DNA from 3 places in the Pseudomonas sp. AC083 genome. Region 1 is predicted to be linked to each of the others. Evidence: riboswitches for the same ligand, from Rfam matches in the RefSeq annotation. Region 1 holds a riboswitch; each other region holds the start of a gene.

Region 1 (9,745 bases):
CCGGCGTATCTGGAATGGGCAAGCGCAGCGTTCCGCCTGTGCGCCTCCGGCGTGCGCGACGAAACCCAGATCCACACGCACATGTGCTACAGCGAATTCAACGATGTGATCGAGTCGATCGCGGCGATGGACGCCGATGTCATCACCATCGAAACCTCACGGTCGGACATGGAACTGCTCGAAGCGTTTGAAGCGTTCGCCTACCCGAATGACATCGGCCCGGGCGTCTACGATATTCACTCGCCACGGATTCCCGATGTGTCGGAAATGGTTGGCTTGCTGCGCAAGGCGGCGCAGCGTATTCCGGTTGAGCGGCTGTGGGTCAATCCGGATTGCGGGCTGAAAACCCGAGGCTGGCCAGAGACCGAAGCGGCGCTGGTGCACATGGTCAGCGCCGCGCGGCAACTGCGCAAAGAGTGGGCCTGACCCATTACCGCCCTGGAATACATAACCCTGTGGGAGCGAGCCTGCTCGCGAAAGCGGTGTGTCAGTCGACACCATGTTGGATGACCTGACGCTTTCGCGAGCAAGCTCGCTCCCACAGAATTCGCGTTCCCCCTGTCATTCACGGCAACACACAAATCCTTTGTGGGAGCGAGCCTGCTCGCGAAAGCGGTGTGTCAGCTACACATGCATCAGGCAAGGAAACGCAATATCGGTGCACCATCGAACGGGTCCGTCAGATAGTGCGCCCTGACGCCGAAAGTCGTCTGTAACCGCTCCGGCGTCAGCACGTGCAGCGGCTCGCCCAATGCCACCAGACGCCCGCGCTCCAACACCGCCAGGCGATCGCACTTGAGCGCCTGATTGAGATCGTGCAGGGCGATCAACGTCGTCACCGGCAGTGCGCGCACCACTTGCAGAATGCTCAACTGATGCTGGATATCGAGGTGGTTGGCCGGCTCGTCGAGCAGCAGGATCTGCGGGCGCTGGGCCAGTGCGCGGGCGATGTGCACGCGCTGGCGTTCGCCACCGGAGAGGCTGCGCCAGAGGCGGTTGCGCAGGTGCACGGCGTCGACGTCGACCAGCGCTTGCTCGACGATGGCGTCATCGGCCGGCGACCACGGTTGCAGCGCCGACAACCACGGCGTGCGCCCCAGCGCCACCGCGTCGAACACGCGAATGCCATCGTCGGTATCGGCCTGTTGCTCAACCACCGCGAGCGTCTGCGCGATGCTGCGCCGCGACATTTTGCCCAGCGCCTGACCGCCGAGCTGCACATGGCCCGCGCTCGGTTCGCGCAGGCCGGCGAGCAGTTTCAGCAGCGTGGATTTCCCCGAACCGTTCGGCCCGACAATGCCCAGGGTCTCGCCGCGCTGAACATCGAGACTGACACCATTGAGCAACTCGGCACCGCGCACTTTGAAGCCCACACCCGCACAACTTAAAACCGTGTTCATCGCGCCGATCTCCGGCCCACCAGAATCAGCGCGAACACCGGTGCGCCGACCAGCGCAGTGATCACGCCGACCGGGATCACCTGACCCTTGATCAGGGTGCGCGACAGCACATCGGCGGCAATCAGAAACACCGCACCGCCCAGCGCACTGGCGGGCAACAGACGCGCATGCCCCGTGCCGAGCAACAACCGCGCGGCATGGGGAATCACCAGACCGACAAAGCCGATCGAGCCGACAATCGACACCATCACCGCCGTCACCAGCGCGGCGCAGCCGATCAGCAGGATCTGCACTCGGCGCACGGCAATGCCGAGGGAGGCTGCCGAGTCCGCGCCAAAGGTGAACGCATCCAGCGCCCGGCGGTGCCACAGACAAACGACCAGCCCGAGCAAGGCCACTGGGACCGCCAGCCACACCGACGGCCAGCGCACGCCGCCGAGATTGCCGAGCAGCCAGAACATGATCCCGCGCGCTTGTTCGGAGCTGGCGGAGCGGGTGATCAGAAAAGCGGTGAGGGCGTTGAACAGTTGCGAGCCGGCAATCCCGGCCAGAATGATCTGCCCGGTGCCGCTGGCCGAGCCGCTGACCCGCGCCAACAGGATCACCAGTACGAACGCCGTCACCGCGCCGGCAAAGGCACCGACCGACAATGAAATCGCCCCGGCGCCGACGCCAAGCAGGGCGACCATCACCGCGCCAGTCGAGGCGCCAGCAGAAATACCCAGCAGATACGGATCGGCCAGCGGATTGCGCAGCAGCGACTGCAGGATTACGCCACAGGTCGCCAGACCGGCGCCGCAGGCCGCCGCGACCAGCGCGCGGGTCAGGCGATAGTTCCAGACGATGCCTTCGTCGATCGGGTCGAGCACATAACCGGCGCCCCACAGCTTGTTGGCCAGCACCTGCAACACTACGCTCGGCTCGATCGAAGTCTCGCCAATGGCCACGCCGCCAATCAGCGCGACCGACAGCGTCAACAGCACCAGCAGCAAACGGATCAGGCGTCTGCTCATGGCGACAGGTCGTAGCCGTTGATGGCGCTGGCCAGTTGTGCGAGGCCGTCGAAGGTGCGCAGGCTGGCCTGCATGGCCATGGCGTCAAGGATGATGATGCGGTTGTGCTTGACCGCGTCCATGTTGCGCGTCACCGGATCACTGCGCAGGAAGGCGAGTTTTTTCTGATAGTCGTCCGCCGGGAAACGTCGACGATCCATGCGCGCGATCACCAGAAATGTCGGGTTGGCCTTGGCGATGGTTTCCCAGCCGACGGTCGGCCATTCTTCATCCGACTCGACCACGTTGCGCACGCCGAGGGTGCTGAGCATGAAATCGGGAACGCCTTTGTGCCCGGCCACGAAAGGCTCGATGTCCATCTCGGCGCTGGAGAACCACACCAGGGCGCTGACGTCTTTGCGCTGCTGCTTTTTCGCCGTGGCGATCGACTGCGCGAGGCTGGCTTTGAGCTGGTCATTGAGCTGCTCGCCACGCGCCTGCACATCGAAAATCGCTGCGAGCTGGCTCACGGCTTTGTAGATGCTGTCGATGCGAAACGGCGCCAGCCGCGTGCCGTCCGAGCCGACGAGGTTGTCCTTGGCTTCGCAGTCGGAGGGCAGCAGATAGGTAGGAATCTTCAGTTCATGAAACTGCTCGCGGGTGCCGACCGCGCCTTGCGGGCCGACCATCCATTCCAGCTCGACGGCTACCAGTTCCGGGCGTTTGGCGATCACCGCTTCGAAACTCGGCTCGTTGTCGGCGAGGCGCTCGATCCTGTCGTTCTGCGCTTTGTATGTGCCCAGCACGTCGTTGAACCACAACGAGGTGCCGACGACTTTGTCGCCCAGGCCCAAGGCATAAAGCATTTCCGTACCGGCCTGGCCGATGGTCACCGTGCGCGCGGGCGCGTGCTGAAAGGTCAGGCTGCTGCCGCAGTTCTCCACGGTCAGCGGATACGCAGTCGGCGTCGCTTGCGCCAGGGCGCAAAGGCTCAAAGCGGTGAGCAGGGTGGCAACGCGGGGCAGCAGCATGGGGCAGTCTCCAGGAGAACCGTACGGGAGCAGGCGGGTACGGTTGGAAACACACCTCGGGCGCGGTCGTGGAAACTGCGCAAGGCCGGCACAGGGAAAATGCGCACGGCACGATGTCCTTCCCGGACACCCCGCCGGTTAGTCAGTCACTGTGCCGGCAGGTCTCCTGACTGATGCGTCATCGCCACGCTCCGGCCTTCCCGGGATTCACCCAGTGGCAGTCGAGGAGCAGGCTCGGCACCTACAGTTGCGGGGGCAGTTCCGATTGATGCTGTGCAAGCATTTCGGATTCCCTATTAATTCCGTGTGGAAACCGGCGGCGGCATGGTAGTCGATTTGCGCGGTGGAGGGGGAGGCGAATCTGCCACAGCGTCGATTTTGTCGTCGCCATTGCAATCGGCCGTATGCACTGATTAATATACGATCCATATACATTTCGTATCGGATACAAATATGGGCATCGTAAAAATTTCAGAGGACATGCACGAGAACCTGCGCATCTCCAGCAACGCCCTCAGCCGCTCGATCAACGCGCAGGCCGAGCACTGGATGCGCATCGGCATGCTCGCCGAGCTGCATCCCAACCTCGACCACAGCGCCATTTGCCGCCTGCTGATCCGCGCCGAACAGAACGGCGGACTGGATCTGCAACAACTGACTCAGGAAGCCGTCAGCGCATGAGAAACCAGATCAAGATCAACACGCCGGCCGACATCGAAAAATCCCGCGCCGCCGGCAAACTCGCCGCTGAAGTGCTGGCAATGCTGGTGCCGCATGTGAAGGCCGGGGTGACCACCGATGAGCTGGACCGGTTGTGCAACGATTACATCGTCAATGTGCAGAAAGCCGTGCCGGCCAACGTCGGTTATCACGGCTTTCCGAAAACCGTCTGCGCGTCGGTCAACGACGTGGTGTGTCACGGGATTCCATCGGGCACGCCATTGAAGGATGGCGACATCGTCAATCTCGACATCGCCGTGATCAAGGATGGCTGGTTCGGTGATACCAGCCGCATGTATGTGGTGGGCGAGGCGACTCCTGAAGCGCAGCACCTGATCAAGACCACTTACGACGCGATGTGCGCGGGCATTCGCGCAGTGAAACCGGGCGCAACGCTGGGCGATATCGGTCATGCGATCCAGAGCCTGGCGGAGGCGGAGGGCTTCAGCGTGGTGCGCGAGTACTGCGGCCATGGCATCGGCAAGGTCTATCACGACGAACCGCAAATCCTGCATTACGGCTTTCCCAATCAAGGGCTGAAGCTCAAGGCCGGGATGATTTTCACCGTGGAACCGATGCTCAATGCCGGCAAACGCCATGTGAAGAACATGCCAGACGGCTGGACCGTGCTGACCAAGGATGGCTCCTTGTCGGCGCAGTGGGAGCATATGGTCGCGGTGACGGAAAACGGGTTTGAAGTGCTGACGGCGTGGCCGGATCAGATTGAAGGGTATTCCCCGATCAATTGAACAATCCCGAACCTGTGGGAGCGAGCCTGCTCGCGAAAAGGTTGTGTCAGTCACCATTAATGTTGAGTGACACAGCGCATTCGCGAGCAGGCTCGCTCCCACAGGGGGATTTCAGTGGATTGGAAATCTAGTGAGCACCGGCAGCCTTGTTCAAATCGCTCTCGGTCCATTCGGTGTAAACACAAGCATCCGCCGTCGCCCAGCGCACCCGGACCGGATCGCCGGCCTTGAGCGGCATGCCTGCCGCCGACAGCGCTTTCACCGTCATCGACGTCCCGCCCGCAGTGACCACGCTGCACGTCTGGCTCTCACCGAGAAACAGCACCTCCACAACATTCGCCGATACCTCATTCCAACCCGCCGCCAGCGGCTCATCCAGCGCCTGCTGCGTGCTCAGCGCCAAGGCCTTTTCCGGACGCACCATCAGCAGCACATCCTGATCAGTGTGCAACCCGGACGTCAGCCGAATCGACAACAACTGCCCCTCGAAACTCGCTGCCGCATTGCCTTGCGCCTTGAGCTTGAGGAAGTTCGAATTGCCCAGAAACGACGCGACAAAGGCATTCGGCGGATTCTGGTAAAGGTCGTAACCACTGCCCAGACCAACGATTTTGCCGTGGCTGAAAATCGCGATGCGTTGCGACAGCCGCATGGCTTCTTCCTGGTCGTGGGTCACGTAAACGATGGTGATACCCAGGCGCCGGTGCAGCTGGCGCAGTTCATCCTGCAAGTCCTCGCGCAGCTTCTTGTCCAGCGCGCCCAGCGGTTCGTCCATCAGCAGGATGCGTGGCTCGTAAACCAGTGCCCTGGCGATGGCGACACGTTGTTGCTGACCGCCGGACAGTTGCGAAGGGCGGCGATGGGCGAACTGTTCGAGCTGCACCAGCTTCAACATCGCATCGACGCGTTTTTCACGCTCGGCGGCAGCCAGTTTACGGATCGCCAAAGGGAAGGCGATGTTGTCGCGCACCGACAGATGCGGGAACAGCGAATAGCGCTGGAAGACCATGCCGATGTCGCGCTTGTGCGGCGGCACGTTGACCAGCGACTGGCCGTTGACGAGGATCTCGCCGCTGCTCGGTGTTTCGAACCCGGCGAGCATCGACAGCGTCGTACTCTTGCCCGAGCCGCTGGAGCCGAGAAAGGTCAGGAATTCGCCGTCCTTGATGTCCAGCGAGATGTTATCGACGGCAGCAAAATCGCCGTAGTGCTTGTTCAGGTTGCGCAGGCTGACCAGGGGTTTGTCGCTCTGCTGGGATGCGTCTTTGATCACGGCACTCATGTCGTACTCCTGGGCGCTCAGGCGCTGATTTCGTTGCGCCGGCGCAGCGCGGCGGCGATCACCATGACCAATACCGACAGGCCGATCAGCAGCGTCGAAGCGACGGCGATCACCGGGGTCAGGTCTTGGCGCAGGGTGGTCCACATTTTCACGGGAAGGGTTTGCAGAGTCGGGCTTGCCATCATCACGCTGAGCACCACTTCGTCCCATGAAACGAGGAAGGCGAAGAGGGCGCCGGCGACCATCCCCGGGCGGATCGCCGGGAATGTCACCTTGAACACCGCTTGCAAGCGCGAGGCACCGCAGATCACCGCCGCGTCTTCAATCGACTGATCGAACAGCTTCAGCGAGTTGATGATCGAGATGATGGTGAACGGCAGCGCGACGATCACATGGCTGACGACGAAGGCGAACATGGTCCCGGTATAGCCGAGCTTGAGAAACAGCGCGTACACCGCCACGGCGATGATCACCAGCGGCACGATCATCGGCAGGGTGAACAGGCCGTAGAGCATCTCGCGGCCGGGAAAGCGCCCTCGCACCAGCGCAAACGCGGTCGGCAAACCGAGGGCCACGGCGCAGATCGTGGTCAGCACGGCAACCTTGAGGCTGGCGGCAGCGGCGTTCATCCAGTCGGGGTTGGAGAAAAACTGGCCGTACCATTTCAGCGTCCAGCCCGGTGGCGGGAACACCAGCCACTGCGAGGAGCCGAACGACAGCAGCACGATGAACACGATCGGCAACAGCAGGAACAGACCGATCAGCCCAGTCGTGGCGTAGAGGCCGAAACGCATGCGCCGGCTCATGGCATTGGGGGTCAGGAGCATGTCGGCTTACCTCGCGTTACTGGCGCCAACCGGGGATTCCGGTTGAAGCTTCAGGTAGAAGTAGAACAGCACCAGGGTGATTGCGATCAGCAACGCGGCGCCGGCACTGGCCAGGCCCCAGTTGAGGAACGATTGCACCTGCTGAATGATGAACTCCGGCAGCATCATGTTCTGTGCCCCGCCCAGCAAAGCGGGGGTGACGTAGTAACCGAGCGACATCACGAACACCATCAAACCGCCGGACGCCAGGCCCGGCCGGCACAGCGGCAGGAACACCCGGAAGAAGTTGGTCCACGGACTGGCGCCGCAGATCGAGCCGGCCTGCAGGATCATCGGGTCGATGGCCTGCATGGTTGCCTGCAACGGCAGCACGATGAACGGGATCATGATGTAGCTCATGCCGATCACCACGCCCGTGAGGTTGTGCACCATCTCCAGCGGTTGATCGATGATGCCCATCGCCATCAGCGCCTTGTTGATTACCCCCGAGGCTTGCAGCAACACCAGCCACGAATAGGTGCGGGCGAGCAGGCTGGTCCACATCGACAGCAACACGATATTGAGGATCCAGCGCCCCCAACCGCGCGGCACCAGGGTGATCGCCCAGGCCAGCGGAAAGCCCAGCAGCAGGCTGAACAGCGTCACCAGCCCGGCCACCGAAAAGGTGTTGAGCAGCACCCGCGCATAGGCCGAGTTGGCGAACAGTTGTTCGTAGTTGCCGAGACCCGGCACAGGTTCGAGCACGCCGCGCAACAGCAGGCCAATCAACGGCGCCAGAAAGAACAGGCCGAGGAACAGCAGCGCCGGAGCGAGGTTGCCGGCGCCGCGCCAGCGTTGCTTGAAAGCCGAACCGGCAGCGCCGGCGGCGCTCCCGGTGGCAGTGGAAGGACGAGGCGCAGTGGCCGCGATTTTCATTTGACCAGCCATTCGTTCCACCGTGTCGCGATAGCCGGACCGTTCTTGGCCCAGTAAGCGAAATCAAGGGTGATCTGATCCTTGGCGTAAGCCGTCGGCAGGTTGGGGGCCAGCGTCGAATCCAGACGCTCCACACTGTCGAGGTTGACCGGCGCGTAGGCGGTCAGGTTGGAGAAGTCGGCCTGGCCTTTGGCGCTGCTGGCATTGGCGAGGAACTTCATCGCCGCATCTTTGTTTTTCGAGCCTTTGGGGATGACCAGAATGTCGGCCATGACCAGGTTCTGCTTCCAACTCACGCCGACCGGTGCGCCGTCTTCCTGCAAGGCGTGCACACGGCCATTCCAGAACTGGCCCATGCTCGCTTCGCCGGACGCCAGCAGTTGCTGCGACTGCGCGCCGCCGCCCCACCAGACGATGTCTTTCTTGATGGTGTCGAGTTTCTTGAAGGCGCGATCCAGATCCAGCGGGTAGAGCTTGTCAGCCGCAACGCCGTCGGCCAGCAGCGCCAGTTCGAGCACGCCGGGGCTTGGCCATTTGTACAGGGCGCGTTTGCCGGGGTAGGTCTTGGTGTCGAACAGCGCGCTCCAGTCCTGCGGCTTGTTGGCGCCGAGCTTGCCTTCGTTGTAGCCGAGGACAAAGGAGAAGAAGAACGAACCGACGCCGTGATCGCTGACAAAGCGCGGGTCGATCCTGTCGCGCTGGATCACTTTGAAATCGAGGGGTTCGAGCAGGCCTTCGGCAGCGGCGCGCAGAGCGAAGTCGGCTTCGACATCGACTACGTCCCACTGCACGTTGCCGCTCTCGACCATGGCTTTGAGTTTGCCGTAGTCGGTGGGGCCGTCCTGGACGACGGTGATGCCGCTGGCCTTGCTGAACGGATCGGCCCAGGCCTGTTTCTGCGCATCCTGGGTGCTACCGCCCCAGCTGACAAAATTCACGCTTTCGGCAGCCATTGCAGCCTGGCCGGTAACGCTGAGCAGTCCCGCGAAAAAGATCGCGGTTGCAGCTTTGTTCAACACCATGTTCACGCCCTCATTGTTGTGTTTTTGAGCGGGCCTTGCGTTGTTGCCCGCCTGTCGGGAGCAGTAGCTGGACGGTTTTTTGGTTCGTCCGGTCTATGGAATATCATATTATGGTATTCCAAACTTTGTGCAAGCACTTTGCCTTACCGGTTATCTGGCGGATCTGTTTTTCCGGCCTTCATCCAAATGTGTAGCGAATGAAACTGTGGCGAGGGGATTTATCCCCGTTGGGCTGCGGAGCAGCCCTGAAAGCGGGACATGCGATATTTCTGGCGGATCGCGTTGGCAGGAATCGGGGCCGCTTCGCAGCCCGACGGGGATAAATCCCCTCGCCACAGGGGATTATCGATAGCAGGCTTATTCAGTGAACGGAATGCTCTCAACCACCTCAAGGTCATACCCGGTCAACCCCGCATACTTCAGCGGCGGGCCAAGGTGGCGCAGCTTGCCCACCCCGAGGTTCTGCAGAATCTGCGCCCCGGTGCCGACCTCGGAATAGATCCGCGACTGCGAGCGGCTGAACTGCCGTGGCGGCTGAGTCAACTGCGGCACGCGTTCGAGCAACGCCTGCGACGACTCATGATTGGCCAGCACCACCACAACCCCATGACCTTCTGCCGCGACCCGTTGCAGCGCCGCCCACAGCGTCCAGTTCGTTGGCCCGCTGTACTCGGCGCCGACCAGATCGCGTAGCGGATCGATCACGTGCACGCGCACCAGTGTCGGCTCTTCACGACGCAAGTCGCCCATGACCATCGCCATGTGCACGCCGCCTTCGATGCGATCCTCGAAAGTGATCAAACGGAA
Region 2 (9,745 bases), on a different contig from region 1:
GCGGCCCGAGGCCCTGTTCGCTGTCGCGCCAGCCGGGCTCGTTGTCCTGGGCGCAGATCGCTTGAATTACCGGGATGTTGCGGCGAAACGGGCGCAGATGCGGTGCTTCGGGACTCGATTGGGCAAAACCGGTGGTGTTGATAATCACCCCCGCCTCGACTTCATCCAGCCAATCCTCGACCACCGACAAGCAACCGGGTTCTTTCAGACTGGCCACCGCGATCGGCAGCGGACTGAGCCCGGCTGCCTGTAAGCGCTGGCAGAACACATCGATGAACGCCGTGTTCGCCGCTTGCAAATGCGAGCGATAGAACAACAGCGCCGCCACCGGTTGACCGGGCAGCCATTCGGCTTGCCAGTCGCTCAGGGCAGCGCTGTTTTTCTGTGGTTGATAAATCGCCGTGCGCGGCAGGGTTTGCGGCTCGTTCCACGGGTAATCGCGGGCGAACCATTGGTGGCCCAGGCAACGGAAGAAATCCAGTGCATTGCCCATGCCGCCCTGACGCAGAAATTGCCAGAGTCGATCGCGTACTTCGGCGCTGACCGTGCTCAAGTCACTGAGCTCGGGGTCCGGGCGGTCGTCGCCGGGCACCAGAATCAGTTGCACGCCGCGTTCGGACAACTCGACCAGCCGCTCGACACCGTAGCGCCAATAGGCGATGCCGCCGTGCAGTGAGATCAGAATGACCTTGGCGTGGCGCAGCACTTCGTCGACATACAGATCGACCGAGGCATGATTCTGCACCTGCATCGGGTTGGCCAGACGCAAGCTCGGATAGTTATCGGGCAATTGCTGCGCAGCCTCGGCAAGCAGCGCCAGGCTGGAATCGCCGCTGCACAGGATCACCAGCTCGGCGGGGGTTTGTCCGAGATCGGCAATGTTGTCGTCCGAGACGAATCCGCCGGGCTGGGTCCTGAGCAGGTGCATGGCTTAAACGCTGAGCGCAGCGCGCAATTGCGCTTCGAGTTGTGCGGCATCGAGTTCCTGGCCGATCAGCACCAGACGCGTGACGCGCGCTTCTTCGGCGCCCCACTGACGGTCGAAATGCTTGTCAAAACGCGTGCCCACACCCTGAATCAACAGGCGCATCGGCTTGTTCGGAATCGCCGCGAAGCCTTTCACGCGCAGAATGCCGTGCTGCACCACCAGTTGCGTCAGCGCGTCGAGCAGCAGGCTTTCATCGGCTTGCGGCAGTTCGATTGAGATCGAATCGAACGCGTCGTGATCGTGATCGTCGTCATCACCGTCATGGTGGTGATCGTGGTGACTGTGGCGGCTGTCGATGTGCTCCTCGGAGCCGGCACCGAGGCCGATCAGCACGTCGAGCGGCAGGCGGCCATTGCTGGCTTCGATGATTTTTACCGCTGGCGGCAGCTCTTCGGCGACTTCAGCGCGCACCCGAGCCAGATCTTCCGCGCTGGTCTGGTCGGCCTTGTTGAGGATGACCAGGTCAGCACTGGCCAGTTGATCGGCGAACAATTCGTGCAGCGGCGACTCGTGATCAAGGTTCGGATCGAGTTTGCGCTGGGCATCGACCTGATCCGGGAACGCTGCGAAGGTGCCAGCAGCGACGGCCGGGCTGTCGACCACGGTGATCACCGCATCAACGGTGCAGGCGCTACGGATTTCCGGCCACTGGAAGGCCTGCACCAGCGGTTTTGGCAGGGCCAGGCCCGAGGTTTCAATAAGGATGTGGTCGAGATCGCCGCGACGGGCAACCAGTTCGCGCATTACCGGGAAGAATTCTTCCTGCACCGTGCAGCACAGGCAGCCGTTGGCCAGTTCGTAAACACGGCCGCTGGCCTCTTCTTCGGTGCAGCCGATGGTGCATTGCTTGAGGATTTCACCGTCGATGCCGAGCTCGCCAAACTCGTTGACGATCACCGCGATGCGCCGGCCCTGAGCGTTATCGAGCATGTGTCGCAGCAGCGTGGTTTTGCCTGAACCGAGGAAACCGGTGACGATGGTGACGGGGAGTTTGGCCAGTGTTTTCATCGGTATGCCCTTTGGCAAGCGGCGGGCATACGGGACGAGAACCGGCAGCGCGCATGCACGCCGGAAGCATTCGCCACCGGATCACCCCGCCCGGTTGTAGTGAGAATCTGTGACGAGGCAGGTCTCCTGGCTGACGGCGTTCAGGCGCTGGGCCTGGCGTCCATTGCGCCTTCCCGCTGGCTCATCGGTTGAGCTGGCAGTGGCGTGGCAACGAACATCACCGTTCACAGTTGCGGGGGCAGCCGCGGCTTTGACCGCGTTCCCTTCTTAGCTTCGGCGAGTGCCGAAGAACCTCGAAAGCGCAAGGCTACGCATGGGTCCGTCATGGGTCAATGGTCGGTGAGTCTGAAACTGGGGTATATCCGTTGCTGCGGTAACGGCTTCTTATGGTTTCGCTCTTACAGCGAGTCCCTTTTTCAAACGCCGGAGTGCCGGCCCAGCAAAAAGGAACCAAAAGGCTTTGCCCCGGCGTACGGCCCGCTCGCTGGAGCTCGGGGTACCTTCGTTACGGAGGGGCAAAAGATCAAAAGCAACAGCAAAAGCAAAAGCCAGATCAAAAGATCGCAGCCTTCGGCGGCTCCTACAGTTGGATTGGGTACCACTTCAAGAACAGGTCGGCTGTCAGGCCGCCTTCGCGAGCAGGCTCGCTCCCACAAAAGCAAAAGCAAAGCAGCGCAGCTGCCCGCGGCGAAGCCGCCCCACTCAACAATGAGCGCAAGCTCGAGTGCTCTTGATCTTGATCCACCGGCGAAGTCGGAAGGCTGAGCGGAGGGATTGATCCGGGCGTGGGAGCGCAGCGACCGTACGACGCAGTCGTACACAGCGGAAGGAGGTGCAGCGAAGCAAACCGGAGCCGCTGCTCCCGGATCAGTTCCGCAGCGAAGGAACCCGAGCCTGCGAGGGCCGAACGTAGGAGCAAGCCTTTTTGGGTACTTTTTCGGCGTTTGGAAAAAGTGCCTCGCCGTAAGGGCGAAACCGTAATCAGCAACACCCGCAGCAACGGATATACACACAAAAACATCAGAAAAACACCCCCACCGCAGCACCGAAAACTCCCCGGAAATTGACTAAAAACCCAAACCCATGTTCTCCTGCCCACCTTGTTACGGGTGCCCTTCACAGGGTGAAACGGGAAACCGGTGAATCATGTGCTTTACTCAAAGCCATGTCAGTCCGGTGCTGCCCCCGCAACGGTAAGCGAGCGATGCGTCAGATCCACTGTGCCCCGGCATGGGAAGGTGATGCTTGCAGGTCGGCCTCGTGCCAACCCCTCGCGAGCCCGGAGACCGGCCCGCAACACCCAGCGCGCGCAAGCGCCGCTGACCACAAACAAACCCGCGGTGGGCGGGCGCTGTTCGAAATCCCTGCGTGCCCGGCTCGCAGGGATTTTCATGCGCTCTGTTTACCCGCTGACATTTCAGAGGGAAGCGCTATGTCGATCATCAGCAATACCGTCAGCCACACTGACCACATCTCCAGCAGCACCACACTCGGCCAACGCGTGGCCGCCGCCCTCTTCGCCTCGATCCTCGGTGCCAGTCTGGTCTGGTTCGCCGGCTTCTCGCACATCGAAGCGGTGCACAACGCCGCTCACGATACCCGCCACAGCGCCGCGTTCCCGTGCCACTGAGGCTTGCCGAGATGATCAAGCGTATCGCGCAAACCGCAGGCTTCACCGGCTTGCTGGCCGCCCTGCTGCTGACCCTGCTGCAGAGTTTCTGGGTATCGCCACTGATTCTGCAGGCCGAAACCTTCGAGAAATCCGAACCGGTCGCGCAAGTTCACGAACACGCCGCCGGCACCGCCGCCCACAGCCATGATGGCGAAGCCTGGGAGCCGGAAGACGGCTGGCAGCGCGTGGTCTCGACCACTGGCGGTAATCTGGTGGTGGCGGTGGGTTTCGCCCTGATGCTCGCCGGCCTGTACACCTTGCGCGCGCCAACCAAAACCTCGCAAGGGCTGCTCTGGGGTCTGGCCGGTTACGCGACGTTCGTACTCGCGCCGACCTTGGGCCTGCCACCTGAATTGCCGGGCACTGCGGCTGCCGATCTGGCTTCGCGGCAGATCTGGTGGATCGGCACCGCCGCTTCGACCGCCGTCGGCCTGGCACTGATCGCCTTCAGTCGTCACTGGCTGATGAAGCTTCTCGGTGTGGCGATTCTCGCCGTGCCGCATGTGATCGGCGCGCCGCAACCGCAGGTGCATTCGATGCTTGCCCCAGAGGCACTGGAAACCCAGTTCAAAATCGCTTCGCAGCTGACCAACGTCGCGTTCTGGCTGGCCTTGGGCTTGATCAGTGCATGGTTGTTCCGCCGTAAAAGCGCAGGTCCATATCAGGCATGACCGATGACCGCGCAGCGCCGACCCTCGTGGTCGGCCTCGGCTGCCAGCGCGGCTGCCCGGCCAGTACGTTGCGTGCATTACTCGATCAAGCGTTGCAGGCGCACCGCATCGAGCTGCGAGCGGTCAAGGCTTTGGCGAGTATCGACCTCAAGCGCCACGAACCGGGGTTGCTGGAACTGGCCACACAATTGAACCTGCCCCTGCAGTATTTCAACAGTGCCGAGTTGGCGCCCTATCAACAGCGCCTCAGTCATCAATCGCAGATCGCCTTTGAGCGCACCGGCTGCTACGGCGTGGCGGAAAGCGCCGCGCTGGCGCTGGCCGAGCAACTGATTCAGGCTCCGGTGAAACTGCTGATTCCCCGGCTGAAATATGCGCAGGCCACGCTGGCGTTGGCCGGCGCCGGGTAAAATCCCGATAATCCCCGCCATTGATCATGAGCACACTTCATCTGAGGTGCGGCTGCGCTTCTTCACAAGGATTCAACGATGACCGTCTACTTCATCGGCGCCGGCCCCGGCGACCCGGAACTCATTACCGTCAAAGGCCAACGGCTGATTCGCAACTGCCCGGTGATCATTTATGCCGGTTCGCTGGTACCCGCAGCGGTGCTGGAAGGTCATCAGGCCGAAATCGTGGCCAACAGCGCTGAACTGCATCTGGAACAAATCATCGATCTGATCAAAACTGCCCATGCTAAAGGCCAGGATGTTGCCCGTGTGCATTCGGGGGATCCAGGTCTGTACGGCGCGATCGGTGAGCAGATCCGCTACTTGCGTGAGCTGAACATTCCTTTCGAGATCATTCCGGGCGTGACCGCGACGGCAGCATGCGCAGCGCTGCTGGGCGCCGAGCTCACTCTGCCGGATATCTCGCAAAGCGTGATTCTGACCCGTTACGCCGACAAGACCGCGATGCCGGCCGGCGAGGAACTGGCCAGTCTGGCGCAACATGGCGCGACCATGGCGATTCATCTGGGGGTCAATCATCTGCAAAAGATACTGCTTGAACTGTTGCCGCATTACGGTGCGGATTGCCCGATTGCGGTGATTCACCGGGCAACGTGGCCGGATCAGGATTGGGTGGTGGGAACATTGGCGGACATTGCCGCAAAGGTCGAGGCCAAAGCGTTTCGGCGCACGGCGTTGATTCTGGTCGGGCGGGTGCTGGGCAGTGAGGTGTTTAGCGAGTCTTCGTTGTATCGCGCCGGGCATGCGCATCTGTATCGACCGTGAGTGGAACGCGGAGCGTCCCGGGCTGCGTACCCACGCAGAGCGTGGGCACGATCGAACCACAGGCATAAAAAAACGGCGCTCACGGGGCGCCGTTTTTCATGTTCGCAGCGAACGCCTTAGTAGTAGGCGTTTTCTTTCTGCGTGTGGTCGGTCACGTCGCGAACGCCCTTGAGCTCCGGGATGCGCTCGAGCAGAGTGCGCTCGATGCCTTCCTTCAAGGTCACGTCGGCCTGGCCGCAGCCCTGGCAACCGCCACCAAACTGCAACACAGCGATGCCGTCCTCGACCACATCGATCAGGCTGACCTGACCGCCGTGGCTGGCCAGCCCCGGGTTGATTTCGGTTTGCAGGTAGTAGTTGATGCGCTCGTTGACCGGGCTGTCGGCATTGACCATCGGCACCTTGGCATTTGGCGCCTTGATGGTCAGCTGGCCGCCCATACGGTCGGTGGCATAGTCGACAACGGCGTCGTCAAGAAACGCTTCGCTGAAGGAATCGATGTAAGCGGTGAAGCTTTTCAGCCCCAGCGCGGTATCTTCAGGCTTCTCTTCGCCCGGCTTGCAGTAGGCAATGCAGGTTTCGGCGTACTGGGTGCCAGGCTGGGTGATGAAGACACGGATGCCGATGCCCGGGGTGTTCTGCTTGGAGAGCAGATCGGCCAGGTAATCATGGGCGGCGTCGGTAATGGTAATAGCGGTCATAAAAACTCCTCGCAGGCTTGGGCGCAGTTTACGCCAATCGGCGCGACTGACAAAGTCCTAGTATTTTTGTCGGGAAAGAATCCCGGCATATGCCTGCGAATGCTCAAAGGTTCTCGTACCGGTTCATATCCAGCACACCCTCTTCCACCGGATCGGTTTCGTGGATGTACTGGCTCAGATCGTGGAAATACAGCCAGAACTGTGGATGACTGCGACGAATGCCCCAGCGTTCGACGATTTTTTCGAACCGATTGGCATCCCTGGCATTCTCCATCGCATCGACAAACGCTGGCACCTGCTCGGCCGGTACGTTGAAGATGAAGTTCGGGTAACTGGTGAGTACGCCCGGATAGATCGTCAAGGTGTCGAGACCCGGTTGATAGCGCAGCGACTCACCGAGCAGAAACGCCACGTTGCTGTGCGCGCGGTTGCGCAGCACGCTGTAGACCTCGCGCTTGCCGCTGGCGGTTTCAACGCGCAGCAAGGTCGCTTCGGGCATCTGGTCGATGACTTTCAACCCTGCGGCCGGTCGCGAGGCCAGACGGCTCAGGGCCTGCTCGGCGTTCTGCAACGCCGGATCTATATTCGGTCGCGAGCAATAAGCGCCGTCGCAGCGATTGATCGGGTCTGGCCGCGCGTTCAGATCACCGTAGCGCGCCAGCAACTGCATGGCGAAATCGTGTTTCGGGTCTTTCTCGTCGAGCTTCAGCGCGGTCGGTTTGTCGTCATCAATGGCCTCGTAATCGAGCCACATCTTGAATTGGCCGCCGTCCTGGTACCAATCGTTGAGGTAATCCTCGCGTGAGTCGGCGGGCATCAGGCGCAGGAAGTTCTGCTCCGCGCCATTACGGATCAGGTCGAAATACAGGCGAGTCTGCGCTTGATGGGAGACGTTGCCGAACACGTCGAAGTTGACCGCGAGCTGGTAATAGGTGCGCTCAAGCAGCGGATAGTCGAACAGCCACATGGTTTGCGGCACCTCACCGATCAGCCCCTTGGTCACCGAAGCACTGTCGAAATGGCGGAAAATGCTCAGCAAGGCGTTGTCGTTGCCGGCCCACAGCGTCGACCAGCTCGGCGCCGGCAGATCGGCGTAGCTGTCACGGCGCAGTGCCTCGTATTCGTTGCGCTTGTCGCGATAGTTGCGCCACAGGCTCAGCACGCTGCCGACATCGTCGTTCTGCCCCGGCATCGCCAGCAGCGGCGTGGCCTGGCCACGGTAGTTCGGGTCGGTGATGTAGAGGTCATGCTCCGGGGCCTGGAACAGCGCCCAGAAGTTGTCGCGGATCACGTCGGTCGCGATCTGCCCACGGCACACCGGGCCGCGAATGAAGGTGCGGACGAAGTATTCGGCGTTATCGAGCATGAACTGATAGCGCGCCTGCGCCGGAATCGCCTCGAAGGTGGCAAACGGATTGGCACGGCTCTGCGGCCCGTAACCCGGCAGCGCATTGACCTGCCAGTTGCCGCTGTAGAACAGGCTCTTGATCCGGGCCATTTTCGCCGCGCTCAGCGGATAAGTGATGTGCGTCTTGTGCACGATCACCCCCTGCACCGGCCACAAGCGGTAATACACCTGCGTGCCCGGGTCGTCGTTCGGGCGGCGCGTGGCGATCAGGTCGATCGGCTGGCCGCTCGGCGTACGCGACCGTACCCACTGGAAATAATGCCCCGGCTCGCCGTCCTTGAAATAAATGTGCGCCAGATACCAGTGCTCGAACAGCCAGCGACCGACCAGACTCTGCCGGGCGCCGGGGGCGTTGAGCAGGTTTTCCCACTGCAGGATCTGCATGGCCTCTTTGGCACTCGGCGCCAGGCTCTGCTCGTCAATCGGCGCGCCAGACGCCAGCCAGCGCTGCAAGGTCTGATATTGCTGGTCGGTCAGCCCGGTGACCGCCAGCGGCATGCCCTCCTTCGGGTGCGCGCCGGCATATCCGTCGAACTCCGCAGGCATTGCGCATAGATTGTTGCGATTGAGCCCCAGGACAATGTCTTCGGGCAGCTTGGCGTTCGGCGTCAGCGGCGTCTTGTGGCCGAGTTCAAGCATGCGTGCCATCAGCGCAGCCTGACTGCCCTGGGCGTCGAGTACCGAATAGAAGTCTTTCTGCTGCCAGGCGCGCTTGCCGAAGGCGTCGTAAAACAAGCGCGTGGTCGGTGCTGCCTGGGTGCGTTCGCCGTCATATACCGGCATCTTGCTCGCGCCACGGGCGGCGCCTTCGCCACTGCCGAGATTGAGCTGACAGGCCGAGTCATAGCACGCATGGCAGGCTACGCACTTCTCGGTGAAGATCGGTTGGATGTCTCGGCTGTAGGAGATGGAAGAAGAAACGGCAGGATCTTGCGCCGCAACGCTCCCGCTCAGGACCAGCAACCATAAACTGATGAAGCGGTGCGGCATGTTGCTGATCTCGATGATAAAAAAAGGCTGCGATTCTACCGTTATGACGCTCGTACCAACATGAGCGATATTCATGCAAAAGCTGCACATGCTCCAAAAGCGCACAGGTTTGCTATGATCCCGCTCCTTCGTAATGGTCTTTCCGAGTAGTCCACATGTCCGATCGCAGCGTCCGCCTTCAAGCTCTCAAGCAAGCCCTCAAAGAGCGCATCCTGATTCTCGACGGCGGGATGGGCACGATGATCCAGAGCTACAAGCTCGAAGAACAGGATTATCGCGGCAAGCGCTTCGCGGACTGGCCGAGTGACGTCAAGGGCAACAACGACCTGCTGGTGATCACCCGTCCGGACGTGATCGGCGGTATCGAAAAAGCCTATCTGGACGCCGGCGCCGACATTCTCGAAACCAACACCTTCAACGCCACGCGCATTTCCATGGCCGATTACGGCATGGAAGAGCTGGCTTACGAGTTAAACGTAGAAGGCGCACGTCTGGCGCGCAAGATTGCCGACGCCAAGACCGCCGAAAACCCGGCCAAGCCGCGCTTCGTTGCCGGCGTGCTCGGCCCGACCAGCCGCACCTGCTCGCTGTCGCCCGACGTCAACAATCCCGGCTACCGCAACGTGACCTTCGATGAGCTGGTGGAAAACTACACCGAAGCCACCAAAGGCTTGATCGAGGGCGGCGCCGACCTGATTCTGATCGAAACCATTTTCGACACCCTCAACGCCAAAGCGGCGATCTTTGCCGTGCAAGGTGTGTTCGAAGAGCTGCACCTCGAACTGCCGATCATGATTTCCGGGACGATCACCGATGCCTCCGGCCGGACCCTGTCGGGCCAGACCACCGAAGCGTTCTGGAACTCGGTGGCCCACGCCAAGCCGATCTCCGTGGGTTTGAACTGCGCCCTCGGCGCCAGCGAACTGCGTCCGTACCTGGAAGAGCTGTCGAACAAGGCCAGCACCCACGTATCCGCGCACCCGAATGCCGGCCTGCCGAATGAATTCGGCGAGTACGATGAACTGCCGTCGCAGACCGCCAAAGTCATCGAAGAATTCGCCCAGAGCGGTTT
Region 3 (9,745 bases), on a different contig from region 1:
ATCAATTGCGCGCGCAATTGTCGCTGGCGAAGTTGCAGGAGCTGCCGGCCGAAGCGCCGGCCCCGGTGGCGCCTGCCCAGCCAGCGGCGGATGGTACGCCTGCGGTCGCAGCGCCGACCCCGGCAGCGGCGGCACCGTCGTTGCGGTTTCGCTGGTAAGTCTTTCCTTATATAGAAGCATCAGGAGTGGTAAATGGCCGATACGCGGCGTTGGTTCTGGCTCGGTGGGGTAGTCCTGCTTTGCGCGTTTGTATGGTTGCTGCACCCGATCCTCACGCCGTTTCTGGTCGCGTTGTTGCTGGCTTATCTGTTCGATCCGCTGGTGGATCGTCTGGAGCGGCTCGGGCTGTCGCGAACCTGGGGCGTGATCGCCGTGTTTGCCTTGTTCACGCTGATCGTCACCGCGTTGCTGCTGGTGCTGGTGCCGATGCTCGCCAAGCAGTTGCTGCGTCTGTACGAACTGGCGCCGCAGATGCTCGACTGGTTGCAGCACACCGCTGTGCCGTGGGCGCAAGCGAAACTGGGGCTGTCGGACGGCTTCTGGAAATTCGATAAGGTCAAAGCTGCGATCAGCGAGCACATGGGCCAGACCACCGACATCGTCGGCGTGGTGCTGAGTCAGGCGACGGCCTCGAGCCTGGCGCTGATCGGCTGGTTGGCAAATCTGGTGCTGATCCCGGTGGTGAGCTTCTATCTGTTGCGCGACTGGGACGTGATGATGGGCAAGATCCGCAGCCTGCTCCCACGTGATCGCGAAGAGCGCGTGGTTGCGCTGGCGGGCGAGTGCCACGAAGTGCTCGGCGCGTTCGTGCGCGGGCAGTTGCTGGTGATGGTTGCGCTGGGGGTGATTTATGCCGCCGGCCTGATGATCGTCGGTCTGGAACTGGGGCTGTTGATCGGCCTGATTGCCGGGCTCGCGGCGATCGTGCCGTACATGGGTTTTGTCATCGGCATTGGTGCGGCGCTGATCGCCGGATTGTTCCAGTTCGGTGGCGATCTGTACCCGATGGTCGGGATCGTCGCGGTGTTCATGGTCGGTCAGGCGCTGGAAGGCATGGTGCTGACGCCGCTGCTGGTCGGGGACCGCATCGGCCTGCACCCGGTGGCGGTGATCTTCGCGATCCTCGCTGGCGGCGAGCTGTTCGGTTTCACCGGCGTTCTGCTGGCGTTGCCGGTGGCGGCGGTGATCATGGTGCTGGTGCGTCATGTCCACGACTTGTATAAGGATTCCGGGATCTACAGCGGCGTTGACGAACCTGAGCTGTGATGGCGCGGGCCGCCCGGCGCTTGGCCGGGCTGGCCCGTTTCGTGCGAGCGAGGGCGCCAGAGAATCTGTCATCAAACCGCTGCGTCAACGCAAACCTTTGATTTTGCTTGGGGTCTGTCGCATTGTGCGCTCAGCCTCACGGGTATAAACTTCGCCAACTTTACACAGAGGCCACTAACGGTTCCTTTGAGAACTGTTCAGTCAGCATGAAACCGATTCAGCTGCCCCTAGGTGTGCGTCTGCGTGACGACGCCACCTTCATCAACTACTACCCAGGCGCCAATGCCGCTGCACTCGGCTATGTCGAGCGTCTCTGCGAAGCCGACGCCGGGTGGACGGAGAGCCTGATCTACCTGTGGGGCAAGCACGGCGTCGGGCGCACGCATCTGTTGCAGGCCGCGTGCCTGCGCTTCGAGCAGATGGGCGAACCGGCGGTGTATCTGCCGCTGGCCGAGTTGATGGACCGCGGCGTGGAAATCCTCGACAACCTTGAACAGTACGAACTGGTCTGCCTGGATGACTTGCAGGTGATTGCCGGCAAGGCCGACTGGGAAGAGGCGATGTTTCATCTGTTCAACCGTCTGCGTGACAGCGGCCGGCGCCTGCTGATTGCCGCGTCCACTTCACCGCGCGAATTGCCTGTGAAGCTGGCTGACCTGAAATCCCGTCTGACCCTGGCGCTGATCTTCCAGATGCGCCCGCTCTCCGATGAAGACAAACTGCGTGCGTTGCAATTGCGCGCATCCCGTCGCGGTCTGCACCTGACCGATGAGGTTGGGCACTTTATTCTCACTCGCGGCACGCGGAGCATGAGCGCGCTGTTCGATCTCCTCGAGCAGCTTGATCAGGCGTCCCTGCAAGCGCAACGCAAGCTGACCATTCCCTTCCTCAAGGAAACTCTTGGCTGGTAGTAGTGGGCTTTTGCCAGCTTTCAGGCGCCAGAAAACCCGCGTCCCTGCCCCGATCCCCCGGCCAGACGAGTTACGCGCTTAGATGTAAACGCGAAACCGGGAAGTCACATAAAGTTCGATTGAATTTGCAAATGAGGACGATAGCGGGCATAGTCTCGGCTTCTTTACAACTATCAGCCACGGTCGTGCCCATGCTAAAGCGCTTCGCACCCCTCGTGCCTCTCGCACTCGTTACCCTGTTATTCGGTTGTGCTGCTCATTCTCCGGTTCAAGAGCCGCCGCAACAGGTCAAGAATTCTGCTACCGCCCAGTCTTCCGTTATTTATCAGGAAGAGCTGGACACCGAAAAAGAACTCAACCAGTTCAACGGCAGCAAGCCATATCAGCTTCCTGTACTGGCTGACAGCATCCTCGAACGCGGCATGTCCCTGATCGGTACCCGTTACCGTTTCGGCGGTACCTCTGAAGCCGGCTTCGATTGCAGCGGTTTCATCGGTTACCTGTTCCGCGAAGAGGCGGGCATGAACCTGCCGCGCTCGACTCGCGAAATGATCAACGTTGATGCGCCGCTGGTTTCGCGCAGCAACCTTGAGCCGGGTGATCTGCTGTTCTTCGCCACCAATGGTCGTCGCGGTCGTGTCAGTCACGCCGGCATCTACCTGGGTGACAACCAGTTCATTCACTCCAGCAGTCGTCGCAGCGGCGGTGTTCGCATCGACAGCCTGGGTGACAGCTACTGGAGCAAGACTTTCATCGAAGCCAAGCGCGCACTCGCCATGGCGCCGACCGTGGTCACCGCTCGCAAGTAAACTGCATGTCGCTGCGTTCGCGGCGACAAAACGGCACGGCAATGGAGTAGACCTAAACTTTACAAGGTGAAGTTAAAGTCTTACTTGAAGTTTGCCGCGTAGCCGCTAGAATCCTGAATCTATATTGATGGCAAACCGCCTGCGTGATGACGCAGGCGGTTTTGTTTCTGTCCATTCGGCAGAGAAAGCCGCAGCCAGATCAGGATGTTCTGCTTATGACGATGTCGGCCCGCCTCACCTTGATCCTTTGCGCCGCGCTGCTCAGCGCCTGCGCCAGCCGTACACCGCCGCCAGCCCCCGTGGTTCGCGCGCCGATCGTGTTCGCTCCTTCCCAGGCTTTTTCCCCCGTTGCTGAAGACGTGCTGTTCCGTGCCCTCGGCCTGGTCGGCACACCGTACCGCTGGGGCGGCAACACGCCAGATTCCGGTTTCGATTGCAGTGGTCTGATCGGTTTCGTCTACCGCGACGCGGCGGGAATTTCGCTGCCACGCTCGACCCGCGAAATGATCGTCATGCAGGCGCCGAATGTCGGCAAGGAAGGCTTGCAGACCGGCGACCTGATTTTCTTCGCCACCAATGGCGGCTCGCAGGTCAGTCACGCGGGGATTTACGTCGGTGAGGGACGCTTCGTGCACGCACCGGCCACGGGTGGCACGGTCAAGCTCGATAGCCTGTCGAAGGCCTATTGGCAGAAGGCGTATCTGAGCGCCAAGCGGGTGTTGCAGCCGGGGCAGCTGGCGCATAACCCCTAGCGCGTATGCATAACTAATTGTGGGAGCGAGCCTGCTCGCGAAGGCGGAGTGTCAGTCGACAATGATTTGACTAATACACCGCTTTCGCGAGCAGGCTCGCTCCCACATTTTTTGCTTCGCGCTTAACTTACTTGCTGGCCGACACGCGCCACACCTTGTTCCCGACATCATCCGCCACCAGCAAGCCACCTTGCTGATCGATCACCACGCCCACTGGGCGGCCCAGCGCGTTTTCGTCCTTGTCGAGGAAACCGGTCAGCACATCCACCGGCTGCCCGGTCGGCTTGCCGCCAGTAAACGGCACGAAAATCACCTTGTAGCCGCTGTGCGGTTTGCGGTTCCACGAGCCGTGCTGGCCAATGAATGCGCCTTCCTTGAATTGCGCCGGCAAGCGGTTGCCATCGGCGAAGGTCAGGCCCAGCGAAGCGGTGTGCGGACCGACCGCGTAATCCGGAGCGATGGCCTTGGCTACCAGATCCGGATTCTGCGGTTTGACCCGCACATCGACGTGCTGGCCATAGTAGCTGTACGGCCAGCCATAGAAGCCGCCGTCCTTGACCGAGGTTATGTAGTCCGGCACCAGATCGCTGCCGATTTCGTCACGCTCGTTGACCGCTGTCCACAAGGCGCCGCTGGTGGGTTCCCAGGCGAGGCCGTTGGGGTTGCGAATGCCCGAGGCGAAGATCCGGTGATTGCCGGTCGCCCGATCCACTTCCCAGATCGCCGCGCGGCCTTCTTCCTGATCCAGACCGTTTTCGCCAACGTTACTGTTCGAGCCGACGGTGACGTAGAGCTTGTTGCCGTCCTTGCTGGCGATGACGTTTTTGGTCCAGTGGTGATTCAGCGTGCCGCCAGGCAAGTCGACGACTTTGATCGGTTGGGTCTTGATCTCGGTGGCGCCCGGCTCGTAGTTGAAGCGCAGCAGGCGGTCGGTGTCGGCTACGTACAAATCGTTGCCGACGAGCGTCATGCCAAACGGCGAGTTGAGGTTCTGCAGGAACACCGTACGGGTTTCTGCGACGCCATCGTGGTCGGCATCACGCAACAGGGTGATGCGGTTCGGGCTGGGCACGCCGGCGCCGGCCTTGCCCATGACTTTCTTCATCACCCAGCCACGAATGCCTTTGCTGTCATCGGGCTTGGGCGGCGCGTTGGTTTCCGCCACCAGCACATCGCCGTTGGGCAGCACATAGAGCCAGCGCGGGTGATCGAGGCCTTCGGCAAACGCCGCGACCTGGGTGCCGGCCGCTGCGGTCGGTTTCGCGCCGTCCGGCCAGCCCACCGCCGGGGCGATGTTCACTGTCGGGATCAGCGTCTTGTTCGGTTCGGGCAGTTTCGGTGACGGACCGGTGCCGTCGGAGACTTGCAGGCTGGAGGTTTCACCGCAGGCGGCGAGCCCGCCTGCGACGGCGATGATAAGAGCGAGTTGGGCCTTGCGCATTGCTGATCTTCCCTATGAATGCATTCCTAAACATAGAGGAGGGCGCAGGCCCGATGGTTCAACTGCTCAACCGCGGGCTTCCTTGAACAGCACGGCGATGCCCGGATGATAGTTGCCCGCGTCGCTGTGCAATTTGCGATAGGCGTAGGGGAAATACCAGGCCACGGCGCAGGTGTGTTCCTTTTGCAGGTCGTCGACCATGTCCTGCAATTCTTCGGGGCTGGCGCTGTGCTGAGGTTTTTGCGGAGCAACAAAGAGGCAGCCGAGCTTGAGATCGCTGGCGTAGCTGATGCGCTTGGCATCAACGGTGATGTCGAGCAGGGCCTGGGTCAGGTTGAGGTTGTTGACCCGTGGCCAGCGTTGCGTGGCCTGAATGAACGCGCGGTCTTCGGCGCCGGCAATCAGCAGGTCGGCGCGGGCATTGCGTTCGCCTTCTTCGTTCTGTTTGCGCGTGGCCGTGTCGTTCAGCGTGACCATTTCAGCCATCCACGCCGCTGCCGCGAGCAGGCCGAGATTGGCTTTCTCGTCGTGCCAATATGGCGTGTCGTTGTCGCCGCGAACGGTGTTGTAGCGATCGATACAGTCAAACCAGCGTTCCAGCAACGGGCGCAGGAATTCCAGGCGCGGGTTGCTGATGATCATGCCTTGCATCGTCGTCATCCTTATTGTTGTAGTGGGCTTTTTGGAAAAAAGCATGGCTCTTTGATATCACTTGTCACAGTCTGGCACAAGATTGCCGCTGCACAATTGAGCAGCGGCAGTTATTCGCGCGCAAAGCGCCTCTTCAATTGACGCTCCACCCCCAACCCTCTAACCTTCGCCGCTTGTTTCAGGTGCTCTGTGGCCCCGCGTCGACAGAGTGAAACAGGGAAGCCGGTGAGGGTGGTCTTCAAGCGAAGCCACGACGATCCCGGCGCTGCCCCCGCAACGGTAAATGAGTGAAAACTGCGCCTTGAGCCACTGCCTCGAAAGAAGCGGGAAGGCGCGCAGTCCGGCGAAACGCCGCTCATGAGCCCGGAGACCGGCCTGATCCATCTCAGCGGCATCACGGTGGGCGATGCCAGGCTTTTTGCCGTCTATTCTTGTGCCTGCCCGCCGTTATCCAGCCTCAACGGAGAGCTCCCCCCATGACTGATTCCCCCGAGCGTGACGAGCGCCATCTGGCGCGCATGCAGCGCAAGAAAGCCGTGATCGACGAACGCATTGCCAACTCGCCCGACGAATGTGGCTTGGTGCTGGTGCTGACCGGCAACGGCAAAGGCAAGAGCAGCTCGGCGTTCGGCATGCTCGCCCGCGCGATGGGCCACGGCATGCAGTGCGGCGTGGTGCAGTTCATCAAGGGCCGCAACAGCACCGGCGAAGAATTGTTTTTCCGCCGCTTCCCCGAGCAAGTGCGTTTCCACGTCATGGGTGAAGGCTTTACCTGGGAAACCCAGGATCGTCAGCGCGACATCGCCGCGGCGACCGCCGCTTGGGAAGTCTCGCGCGAATTGTTGCGCGACCCTTCGATCGGTCTGGTGGTGCTCGACGAATTGAACATCGCCCTCAAGCACGGCTACCTCGATCTCGATCAGGTGCTCAGCGATTTGCAGGCGCGTCCGCCGATGCAACACGTGGTGGTCACCGGTCGCGGCGCCAAGCCGGAAATGATCGAGATGGGCGACACGGTCACCGAGATGGGCATGCTCAAGCACGCCTTCCAGGCCGGGATCAAAGCGCAGAAAGGCGTCGAACTTTGAAGCAACCACGCCACTGCCCGGCGGTGTTGATCGCCGCGCCGGCCTCCGGTCAGGGCAAGACCACCGTCACCGCCGCACTCGCCCGTTTGCATCGCAATCAGGGGCGCAAGGTCCGCGTGTTCAAATGCGGGCCGGACTTTCTCGATCCGATGATCCTCGAGCGCGCCAGCGGTGCGCCGGTCTATCAATTGGACATGTGGATGGTCGGCGAGCAGGAAAGTCGTCGGCTGTTGTGGGAAGCCGCCGCCGAGGCTGATCTGATTCTGATCGAGGGCGTGATGGGCCTGTTCGACGGCACGCCATCCAGCGCTGATCTGGCGCGCCACTTCGGTGTGCCGGTGCTCGGCGTGATCGATGGCACCGCCATGGCGCAGACCTTTGGCGCCTTGGCGCTGGGCCTGGCGAAGTATCAGCCGGACTTGCCGTTCGCTGGCGTGCTGGCCAACCGCGTCGGCACCTTGCGCCATGCGCAATTGCTCGAAGGCAGCCTCACCGAAGGTCTGCGCTGGTACGGCGCGCTGTCCCGCGAGACCGGCATCGAATTGCCGAGCCGCCACCTCGGTCTGGTCCAGGCCAGCGAATTGAATGATCTGGATCTGCGTCTCGACGCGGCCGCCGATGCGCTGGCCAGCAGTTGCCAAGTCGCGCTGCCCCCCGCCGTTGAATTCGCCGCGCCTGACGTCATCGCCGCCGAGCCCTTATTGAAAGGTGTGCGCATCGCCGTCGCCCGTGATGAAGCCTTTGCCTTCACCTATGGCGCCAGTCTCGATCTGCTGCGGGCGATGGGCGCCGAACTGCAATTTTTCTCGCCGATCCGCGACACCCGATTGCCCGAGGCGGACAGCCTGTATCTGCCGGGCGGTTATCCGGAACTGCACCACGTCGCGCTGGCGCAAAACACCACGATGCTTGCAGCAATCCGCGCGCACCACGCGGCGGGCAAGCCGTTGCTCGCCGAGTGTGGCGGCATGCTTTATCTGCTGGATTCGCTGACCGACGTGGAAGGCACCCGTGCTGAGCTGGTCGGTTTGCTCAAGGGCGAGGCGGTGATGCAGAAGCGTCTGGCGGCGCTGGCGTTGCAGGCGGTTGAGCTGCCGGAAGGTTCCTTGCGGGGGCATACGTATCACCATTCGCTGACTACAACCGAGCTGACGCCGATTGCCCGTGGGCTGAGTCCCAATGGCGGGCGCGGCGCTGAGGCGGTTTATCGCGAGGGGCGGATGACGGCGTCGTACGTGCACTTTTATTTCCCGTCGAATCCGACTGCGATTGCGTCATTGTTTGCGCCAGACAGTGAGGCCGGCTTCGCGAGCAAGCTCGCTCCCACAATGGATGACCTGAACCCTGTGGGAGCGAGCCTGCTCGCGAAAGGGCCATGACCGACAACACATTCTCCGAAGCCGAACGCGCAGCGGTCTACAAGGCCATCGCCGAACGCCGCGACATGCGCCACTTCACCGGTGGCAGCGTCGAGCCGCAGTTGCTGCGTCGTCTGCTCGAGGCCGCTCATCAAGCGCCGAGCGTCGGCCTGATGCAGCCTTGGCGCTTCATCCGCATCAGCGATCGTGCTCTGCGCGGGCAGATCCGCGATCTGGTGGAAGAGGAACGCATCCGCACCGCCGAGGCCCTCGGCGAGCGCAGCGATGAGTTCATGCAGCTCAAGGTCGAAGGCATCAACGATTGCGCAGAAGTGCTGGTCGCGGCGCTGATGGATGATCGCGAAAAGCACATCTTCGGTCGGCGCACGTTGCCGGAAATGGACATGGCCTCGTTGTCCTGCGCGATCCAGAACCTGTGGCTGGCCTCCCGTGCCGAGGGCCTGGGCATGGGCTGGGTCTCGCTGTTCGAACCGCAAGCCTTGGCGGATTTGCTCAAGTTGCCGGCCGGTGCCAAGCCGCTGGCGGTGTTGTGTCTGGGCCCGGTAAAGGAGTTCTATCCGGCGCCGATGCTGGTGCTCGAAGGTTGGGCGCAGGCGCGGCCGCTGAACGAGTTGCTGTACGAAAATTATTGGGGAGTGAGTCAATGAGTGTGGCGTTGCTGAGTGTCGCCGCAGTAGCGCTGGATGCGCTGTTCGGTGAACCGAAACGCTGGCATCCGCTGGTGGCGTTCGGCAATTTTGCCGGACGCATCGAGCAACGCTTCAACGCCGGCGGTCGTGGCTGGCGCAGTCATGGCGTCACCGCGTGGGTTATCGCGGTACTGCCGCTGACCTTGCTCGCCACAGCATTTTCCTGGGCGCCCTATGTCGGCTGGATCGTCGAGATTCTCGCGTTGTATTGTGCACTCGGCATGCGCAGCCTCGGCGAACATGTCGCGCCTGTCGCGGCGGCGTTGCGCGCCGATGATCTGGACGAGGCACGCAAGCGCGTCGGTTATCTGGTCAGCCGCCAGACCAATGAACTGGACAGCAACGCCGTGGCCCGTGCCGCCACCGAATCGGTGCTGGAGAACGGCAGCGATGCGGTGTTCGCTGCGCTGTTCTGGTTTGTCGTCGCCGGCGCGCCGGGCGTGGTCCTGTATCGCTTGAGCAATACCCTCGATGCGATGTGGGGTTATCGCAACGAACGCTTCGAGCGTTTCGGCTGGGCGGCGGCGAAAATCGACGACGTGTTGAACTACATTCCTGCGCGTCTGGTGGCATTGACCTACGCGCTACTGGGCAAAACCCGCCTCGCGCTCAAATGCTGGCGCACCCAGGCGCCGCAGTGGGACAGCCCCAACGCCGGCCCGGTGATGGCGGCCGGTGCCGGTGCGCTGGGCGTCGAGTTGGGTGGCCCGGCGATCTATCACGGCGAACTGCATGAGCGCCCGCAACTGGGCGAAGGTG

Evidence for each region. A riboswitch is a leader RNA that binds a small molecule or an ion and turns the genes downstream of it on or off. The one in region 1 is predicted to bind cobalamin.
Region 2: it holds a riboswitch for cobalamin, as region 1 does, so the genes downstream of both, AC0IXA_RS00200 (CbtB domain-containing protein) here and AC0IXA_RS05925 (ABC transporter substrate-binding protein) in region 1, are expected to answer to the same signal.
Region 3: it holds a riboswitch for cobalamin, as region 1 does, so the genes downstream of both, cobO (cob(I)yrinic acid a,c-diamide adenosyltransferase) here and AC0IXA_RS05925 (ABC transporter substrate-binding protein) in region 1, are expected to answer to the same signal.

The regions. Positions count from the first base shown of each region.
Region 1 covers NZ_CEEDDH010000002.1:599,253-608,997, forward strand. Annotated here, with positions in the region: gene metE (5-methyltetrahydropteroyltriglutamate--homocysteine S-methyltransferase) at 1-426, shown strand, start outside; partial or broken gene AC0IXA_RS05915 (ABC transporter ATP-binding protein) at 636-1,304, opposite strand; gene AC0IXA_RS05920 (FecCD family ABC transporter permease) at 1,397-2,413, opposite strand; gene AC0IXA_RS05925 (ABC transporter substrate-binding protein) at 2,410-3,423, opposite strand; cobalamin riboswitch at 3,563-3,756, opposite strand; gene AC0IXA_RS05930 (ParD-like family protein) at 3,877-4,104, shown strand; gene map (type I methionyl aminopeptidase) at 4,101-4,892, shown strand; gene AC0IXA_RS05940 (ABC transporter ATP-binding protein) at 5,020-6,174, opposite strand; gene AC0IXA_RS05945 (ABC transporter permease) at 6,192-7,001, opposite strand; gene AC0IXA_RS05950 (ABC transporter permease) at 7,008-7,916, opposite strand; gene AC0IXA_RS05955 (ABC transporter substrate-binding protein) at 7,913-8,938, opposite strand; gene ribBA (bifunctional 3,4-dihydroxy-2-butanone-4-phosphate synthase/GTP cyclohydrolase II) at 9,296-9,745, opposite strand, start outside.
Region 2 covers NZ_CEEDDH010000001.1:49,533-59,277, reverse strand. Annotated here, with positions in the region: gene cobN (cobaltochelatase subunit CobN) at 1-928, opposite strand, end outside; gene cobW (cobalamin biosynthesis protein CobW) at 932-1,996, opposite strand; cobalamin riboswitch at 2,096-2,307, opposite strand; cobalamin riboswitch at 3,087-3,305, shown strand; gene AC0IXA_RS00200 (CbtB domain-containing protein) at 3,429-3,626, shown strand; gene AC0IXA_RS00195 (CbtA family protein) at 3,638-4,339, shown strand; gene AC0IXA_RS00190 (cobalamin biosynthesis protein) at 4,336-4,749, shown strand; gene cobM (precorrin-4 C(11)-methyltransferase) at 4,828-5,574, shown strand; gene nfuA (Fe-S biogenesis protein NfuA) at 5,691-6,275, opposite strand; gene AC0IXA_RS00175 (fatty acid cis/trans isomerase) at 6,379-8,673, opposite strand; gene metH (methionine synthase) at 8,829-9,745, shown strand, end outside.
Region 3 covers NZ_CEEDDH010000003.1:17,776-27,520, reverse strand. Annotated here, with positions in the region: gene AC0IXA_RS06190 (DUF2066 domain-containing protein) at 1-158, shown strand, start outside; gene AC0IXA_RS06185 (AI-2E family transporter) at 193-1,266, shown strand; gene hda (DnaA regulatory inactivator Hda) at 1,473-2,177, shown strand; gene AC0IXA_RS06175 (C40 family peptidase) at 2,369-2,986, shown strand; gene AC0IXA_RS06170 (C40 family peptidase) at 3,202-3,738, shown strand; gene AC0IXA_RS06165 (PQQ-dependent sugar dehydrogenase) at 3,866-5,179, opposite strand; gene AC0IXA_RS06160 (hypothetical protein) at 5,246-5,830, opposite strand; cobalamin riboswitch at 5,994-6,223, shown strand; gene cobO (cob(I)yrinic acid a,c-diamide adenosyltransferase) at 6,307-6,918, shown strand; gene AC0IXA_RS06150 (cobyrinate a,c-diamide synthase) at 6,915-8,297, shown strand; gene bluB (5,6-dimethylbenzimidazole synthase) at 8,294-8,944, shown strand; gene cbiB (adenosylcobinamide-phosphate synthase CbiB) at 8,941-9,745, shown strand, end outside.